3 regions of the Rhizobium sp. TH2 genome follow, and region 2 is predicted to be linked to each of the others. Evidence: predicted binding sites of a transcription regulator. Region 2 holds the regulator's gene; each other region holds the start of a gene.
What was found. Region 2 encodes PhoB, which activates phosphate uptake and scavenging genes when phosphate is short. Its sites were predicted from a motif close to TGTCATNNANCTGTCAT; they were not measured.
Positions count from the first base shown of each region.

Region 1: a site for PhoB is predicted at 1,483-1,499, ahead of IHQ71_RS22720 (alkaline phosphatase). Genes of this name have one in related genera too.
Region 3: a site for PhoB is predicted at 1,092-1,108, ahead of IHQ71_RS10110 (UDP-2,3-diacylglucosamine diphosphatase). Genes of this name have one in related genera too.

Region 1 covers NZ_CP062231.1:4,640,033-4,642,301, reverse strand. The annotation lists gene IHQ71_RS22720 (alkaline phosphatase) at 1-1,427, opposite strand, end outside; gene IHQ71_RS22715 (tripartite tricarboxylate transporter permease) at 1,576-2,269, opposite strand, start outside.
Region 2 covers NZ_CP062231.1:111,642-113,910, forward strand. The annotation lists gene pstB (phosphate ABC transporter ATP-binding protein PstB) at 1-162, shown strand, start outside; gene phoU (phosphate signaling complex protein PhoU) at 200-919, shown strand; gene phoB (phosphate regulon transcriptional regulator PhoB) at 981-1,664, shown strand; gene IHQ71_RS00650 (hypothetical protein) at 1,948-2,269, opposite strand, start outside.
Region 3 covers NZ_CP062231.1:2,014,315-2,016,583, forward strand. The annotation lists gene IHQ71_RS10105 (DUF2865 domain-containing protein) at 1-991, opposite strand, end outside; gene IHQ71_RS10110 (UDP-2,3-diacylglucosamine diphosphatase) at 1,149-1,988, shown strand; gene IHQ71_RS10115 (Glu/Leu/Phe/Val dehydrogenase) at 2,016-2,269, opposite strand, start outside.

The sequences.
Region 1 (2,269 bases), 1.4 Mb from region 2:
ACCTTGTCAGGGAAGCCGTCGCCGTTCTTGTCTTCATAGTTCGGGAAGCCGGCTTCGGCATAGGTGCCGACCTTTTCGCGCATTTCGGTGCCCGGCTTTTCGTCATCGACGGTGCCGATAATCGAGACGCCGTGGGTGTGGTCGCCGGTGACGACGATCAGCGTGTCCGGATGGGTCTTGGCGAATTCGCGGGCCATGCCGACGACCTGGTCGAACTCGATGGTATCATAGAAGGCACGATCCCAATCCATCGGGTGGGACATCTTGTCGATCGAAGAACCCTCGATCATCAGGAAGAAGCCTTCCGGATTCTTGGAGAGTTCGTCGAGCGCGACCTTGGTCATGTCCTTGAGGCCCGGCTGGTTCGGGAACTTTTCGACGGTGCCCTTCTTGAGGAATTCACGGTCGAGCGTCACGTCCATGTTGCCGGTGTGGAAGAGGCCGAGAATCTTGCTGGTATTGGTCTTGGCAGCGGCTTCAAGCTCGGTCTTGTCGGTCGCCAGCGCATAGCCGGCATCCTTGAAGAGAGCGATATAATCCTTGTCGTCCTTGCGCTTGGAACCGGGGACGTCCTTGCCGAGGAAGTAGGCGGAACCACCGCCCAAGATCACGTCCGGCTTGACGTCGTAGAACATGCCGACGATGTCAGCCTTGTCGCCGCGCTTGCGGGTATGGGAGACGACGGCGGCCGGGGTCGCGTCTTCGATTTCAGAGGTGGCGACGACGCCGATCGACTTCTTGGTCGTGCGGCGGAGCGCTTCGGCGATATTTTCGACGCGCGGATCGTCCAGGGTGGCCGGGGTGCGGTCGGCATAGACGCCGAGCGCGTTGATCGCGGTCTTGTGACCGGTCATGTAGGCCGACATGGTGTTGGCGGAGTCGGTGGCGATCGAGTCGGTGGCGGAGGTGCCGATGAAAGCCATGTGGTCGAGATCGTCCATATTGAGGCGGCCATTGGCCTTGCCTTCGGTCATGCCCTTGGACATGATGCGGGCGCCGGTGCGGTGCGCGACCGAGAGACCATCGGCGAGCAGGAAGATCACGTTCTTGGCCTTCGGCGTGGCCGAGGTGCCGTATACATCCCAAGTCACGATCTTGGTCTGGGCACCAGCAGTCACTTCGACCTTGTAGGCGCCAGCCGTGGCGATCTTGGCGCCGCGCAGGATGACGGCGGAACCGAGGCTCTTGTCTTCCTTGCCCTTTTCGTCGGCGATGAACTCATAGTCTGCGCCGAAAGCGGTCTTCGCATCCTGGCCATTGATGGTGATCTTCACATCTTCCGGCTTGACGGTGCCTTCGAGCTCGACCTTGAAGTCGAACGGCGAGCCGACGAGGATCGTCGCGCGATCCAGCGGATAGACGGTGGTGGCGTGAGCAGCGCCAGCCAGCATGGTGGCGGCGGCAAGGGCGGCTAAAAATGTGCGCATGGGAATCCTCGCGGGTTCGGAAGTTCACTTTACGGGCCGTGATTAGCGATCCGCCATGACACATGGATGACACGCGGATGACAAGAAATGAATGAGCCCGGCAGTGATGTCGGGCTCATTCATGATGACCTACGCGCCGGCCAGGCGATCATTCCTCCTCCTGGAACACCTCTTCGCGCTTGGACCTGATGCTCGGCAGGAACACGATGATCAGGATCAACGCTGCGAGCAGCAGCAGGCCGGCGCTGATCGGGCGCGTCACGAAGGTCGCGGCGTTTCCATGCGAAAGAATCATCGCCCGGCGGAGGTTTTCCTCGAGCAGCGGCCCCAGCACGAAGCCGAGCAGCAGCGGCGCCGGCTCGCAGCGGAGTTTCACCAGCACATAGCCGATGAAGCCGAAGAAGGCGACCGAGTAGAGATCGAAGACGTTGGATTTGACGCTGTAGACCCCGATCGAGCAGAAGGCCATGATGATCGGGAAAAGCACGAAGTAGGGCACTTTGAGCAACCTCACCCAAAGCCCGATCAGGGGCAGGTTGAGGATGACGAGCATCAGGTTGCCGATCCACATCGAGGCGATGATGCCCCAGAAGAGTGACGGCTGTTCAACCGCAACATTGGGGCCGGGCACGATGCCCTTGATGATCATCGCGCCGATCATCAGCGCCATGACGGGGTTGGCCGGGATGCCGAGTGTAAGCAGCGGGATGAACGAGGTCTGCGCGCCGGCATTGTTGGCCGATTCAGGTCCGGCGACGCCTTCGATGGCGCCGTGGCCGAATTCGTTCGGGTTTTTCGACAGCTTCTTCTCGACAGTATAGGAGGCGAAGGCCGCGAGGATC
Region 2 (2,269 bases):
ATCGTCATCGTCACCCACTCCATGCAGCAGGCCGCGCGTGTTTCCCAGCGCACCGCCATGTTCCACCTGGGCTACCTCGTGGAAGAGAACGACACAGACAAGATGTTCACCAATCCGGACGACCAGCGCACCCAGGATTACATCATGGGCCGGTTCGGCTGATACGCATTTCGCCGGCTGTCCGGCAGGAGGATTTCCGATGACCACAACATCGTCCCACATCTATTCCGTATTCGACGACGAACTGAAGACGCTCGCCCGCCGCATCGCCGAAATGGGCGGCATGGTCGAGCAGATGGTTTCCGATGCGATCCATGCGCTCGTAACCGCCGATTCCGCGCTCGCCCAGCGGGTGATCTCGGAAGACACGATCGTCGACGCGACGGAACGTGAAATCGGCGACAAGGCGATCCTGATGATCGCCAAGCGCCAGCCCGTTGCATCCGATCTTCGCGAGATCATCGGATCGATCCGCATCGCATCCGACCTGGAGCGCGTCGGCGACCTCGGCAAGTCCACCGCCAAGCGTGTCATCGCTGTGCAGACATCGGGCATTCCGCGCCCGCTCGCCCGTGGTATCGAGCACCTCTCGGAGCTTGCTCTGTCGCAGCTCAAGGACGTACTCGACGTCTATTCGACGCGTTCGCCTGAAAAGGCCGAGCAGATCCGTGCCCGCGACGAAGAGATCGATGCGATGTACACGTCGTTGTTCCGCGAGCTTCTGACCTATATGATGGAAGATCCGCGCAACATCACGCCCTGCACGCATCTCCTGTTCTGCGCCAAGAACATCGAACGCATCGGTGACCACGCGACGAATATCGCCGAGACGATCTATTACATGTCGACCGGCGAGCAGCCGGCCGGCGAGCGGCCCAAGGATGACAACACGGCATCCGTCGTCCAGCCAGCCCTTTGAACCCCGGGTGCCCGGAGGGCGCCCTCGGAAACCGGTGATCTAACACCGGGAACGGAGTCTCATGCAGCCGAGAATCATGGTCGTCGAAGACGAGGAGGCACTGGGCACACTGCTCAGCTACAATCTGGAAGCTGAAGGCTACGAGGTGGAGGTCATCCCGCGTGGTGACGAAGCCGACATACGCCTGCAGGAGCGTGTGCCTGATCTCCTTGTGCTCGACTGGATGCTGCCGGGCGTCTCCGGCATCGAACTCTGCCGCCGCCTCAGGATGCGTCCGCAGACCGAGCGCCTGCCCGTGATCATGCTGACCGCGCGCGGCGAAGAGAGCGAGCGCGTTCGCGGCCTCTCCACCGGAGCGGACGACTATGTCGTCAAGCCTTTCTCGACGCCTGAACTGATGGCCCGCGTAAAAGCCATGCTGCGCCGGGTGCGGCCGAGCGCGATCTCGTCGCTGCTGAAATGCGGCGATGTCGAGCTCGATCGCGAGACCTACCGCGTCCATCGTCGCTCGCGCGAGATCCGGCTCGGGCCGACCGAGTTCAAGCTGCTCGAATTCTTCATGTCGTCGCCGGGCCGCGTCTTCTCCCGCTCGCAGCTTCTCGATGGTGTCTGGGGCCACGACATCTATGTCGACGAACGCACCGTGGACGTCCATGTCGGCCGCCTGCGCAAGGCGCTCAATCTCTCCAACATGCCCGACGTGATCCGCACCGTGCGCGGCGCGGGTTATGCAATGGAAGTCTGACCTCTGGGACCTAGATCGTTTCATTGTTAAATGGAAGCATTCTGCCGGAGCAGGTTTTCGTCAGGGCAGAGGCGATTGGCGAAGGGCATACCCCAACGTACGTCCGAGCCGATCGCCTCTGATCCTGGCGGAAAGATGCCCGGCCCCTTCGGGGTTGGCCGATACGGGCCGCCTATTCGTTCGGTCGCCTTGGCCGTAGAACTGGGCTACGACCCGCGCCGACCGAACGAATATCCGACTCCGTCTCGGCCAACAGAATGATTTCATTTAACAATGAAGCGATCTAAGAGCCCGGCAGCACTCTGATGCCATAGAGGCGGATGGTGCTGCCTTCGCCGGTGAGATCGCTGTTGATCACGATATGGCCTGCCTCGCTCGGCCCGAGCTTTCCTTCGAATTTCACCTGGATCAGTTCGTCGGCACGTTCGTTGGTCACGGTATAGCGGTGCCGGCCGCAATCACCCAGCGTCTTGAATTCGCACTGGATATAGATCTGGGCGGGCTTCTCGGTATTCGATTTCACCGTGATCGCCAGCGTCGAGGTCTTGCCGGCAAGCTCCTGCAGTATCGAAGCCGGCACTTCCACCAGCACATCGCCATCCTGA
Region 3 (2,269 bases), 1.9 Mb from region 2:
TCGCTTCCTTGACTGGCGGCGTGACAGTGACATCTGACTTAAGCTGGCCGCGCAGCTCCGGCTTGATCCACACGATCGAGCTCTGTTTTTTCTCGGGCACCTTTTCCGGATTGTTGATGAAGGCTTCGCGCTTCATCATCTCCTTGTAGTAGAGCGAGAAATCGCAGCCGCAAGCCTTGTTCTTGGTGCTCGTCTGCGTACGGTAACGATAGGCGTTGTCGAGTTCGTCATATGGCCGGCCGGTGAATGCCGAGCGCATCGCGTCGCTCTCCTGGCGGATCGAGTGATAGAAGAGTTCGGTCTCGGTGCCGGGGCACATCATCGAACAGACCTGTGCGTCGCGCTGGAAGCTCATCGGTGAGGCCTGGGATGAGACCGGGAAATAAGCACCGTCGCAGGTGCGCACGCACATCGTCCGGTACGAACCATTGATCGCACTGCCGCCAAGATCGACAAATTGCTGGTTGTCATAATTGGCTTCGGAAGGCACGCGGATCGTTTCGACGCCGTCAGGCGTCTCGCTCACGAAGGAATCCTCCGGCGACACGCCAGGCGAAGTGCTGGCAAGAAATGTCTCGTCGCCGCAGCTGTTTTCGTCGATCGCCGCCAGCACTTCCTGACGGCGGGCGTCCTCGGTCTCGCCGGTCATCAGGCTGATGCGCTTTTCATGGAGAATGGCGAGATTGGTTTCCATCCGCGCCATCTTGTCTTCGAGCTCCTGGCACTCATCGGGATTGTCGCCGCCCATGACGAATAGGCTGCCCTGGGAGCAGCCGGTGTCGCGCAATTGCGAGCGCAGGTCACGGATGCTCATCTTCTGCTCGGCGATGGCGCGGGCATATTTCCGCACCTTGGCGGGTGCGCTGTATGTCTCTGACAGCACGGTCAGTTCGCTGTTCAGCCTGTCGCAGACGGGCGATGCGGCAGCACCTCCGGCCAAAGCCAGAGCGAGCGCAAACGGCAGTGCGGCGGTCATCATTGTCTTGAGCATGGGGCAATCGGGGTGATCGGTACGGATCTAATGTAACCTATGATGCAAAAAGCTGAAAACGCCTTTAACTTTCAGAGTTAATCGGCCCTCACGCACCCTTTGTCATAAAGGTGATACGTGACTCTGCTTTCCCGTTGATGACAAAACGAGGATCGCCATGCTTGACGAACTTGACAATCGCGACGCCCTAAAGGTCCGGACCTTGTTCATCTCCGACATCCATCTGGGCTCCAAGGCCTCGAAGGCGGATTTCCTCTTGGATTTTCTCCGGGTCCATGAAGCGGAGACAATCTTCCTGGTCGGCGACATCGTCGATGGCTGGCGGCTGAAGCGCTCCTGGTACTGGCCGCAGAACTGCAACGACGTGGTCCAGAAGCTGCTGCGCAAGGGGCGCAAGGGCGCGCGGATCGTCTACGTGCCCGGCAACCACGATGACTTCATGCGCGAGTTTCCCGGCATCCATTTCGGAGGCATCGAAGTCGCCCGCAACATGATCCACGTCGCCGCCGACGGCAAGCGCTACCTCGTGCTGCATGGCGACGAGTTCGACGTCGTGGTCCGCAATGCCCGTTTCATCGCCCATCTCGGCGACTGGGCTTACGACACGGCAATTGCGCTCAATATCTGGATTGCCCGGGCGCGCCGGCTGCTCGGCCTGCCTTACTGGTCGTTCTCGGCCTGGGCCAAGCTGCAGGTCAAGCGCGCGGTGAATTTCATCGGCGAGTTCCAGCGTGTCGTCGCCGACGAGGCGCGACGCAACGATGTCGATGGCGTCATTTGCGGCCATATCCATCATGCCGTCATAGAGGATATCGACGGCATCACCTATATCAATACCGGTGACTGGGTGGAAAGCTGCACTGCGGTGGTCGAGCATTTCGACGGCCGCATGGAACTGATCCGCTGGCAGAATGTCGAACTACCCAAAACACTTGCCGGACCGATGGTTCCGATCATGATACCGCAGGCCCGCGAAGCGGAAATCCAGGCGGCCTGAAACATATCCAGGCCGCCCTTGGCATGATCAGGGGAACAGGCCGCGCGTCGCCTTGGCCTTTGCGACCTTGTCGACGCCGATCGCCATCGCCGCTGTCCGGTGCGAGATGTCGTCCTTCTCGACCCGCTCCATGACACGGCTGAACGCGTCGTCGAGCAGGCCCCGGAGGCGGGTGAGCACTTCCGACTTGCCCCAGAACAGCTGCTGCAGATCCTGCACCCACTCGAAATAGGACACGATCACGCCGCCGGAATTGCACAGGATGTCGGGGATGACGAAGA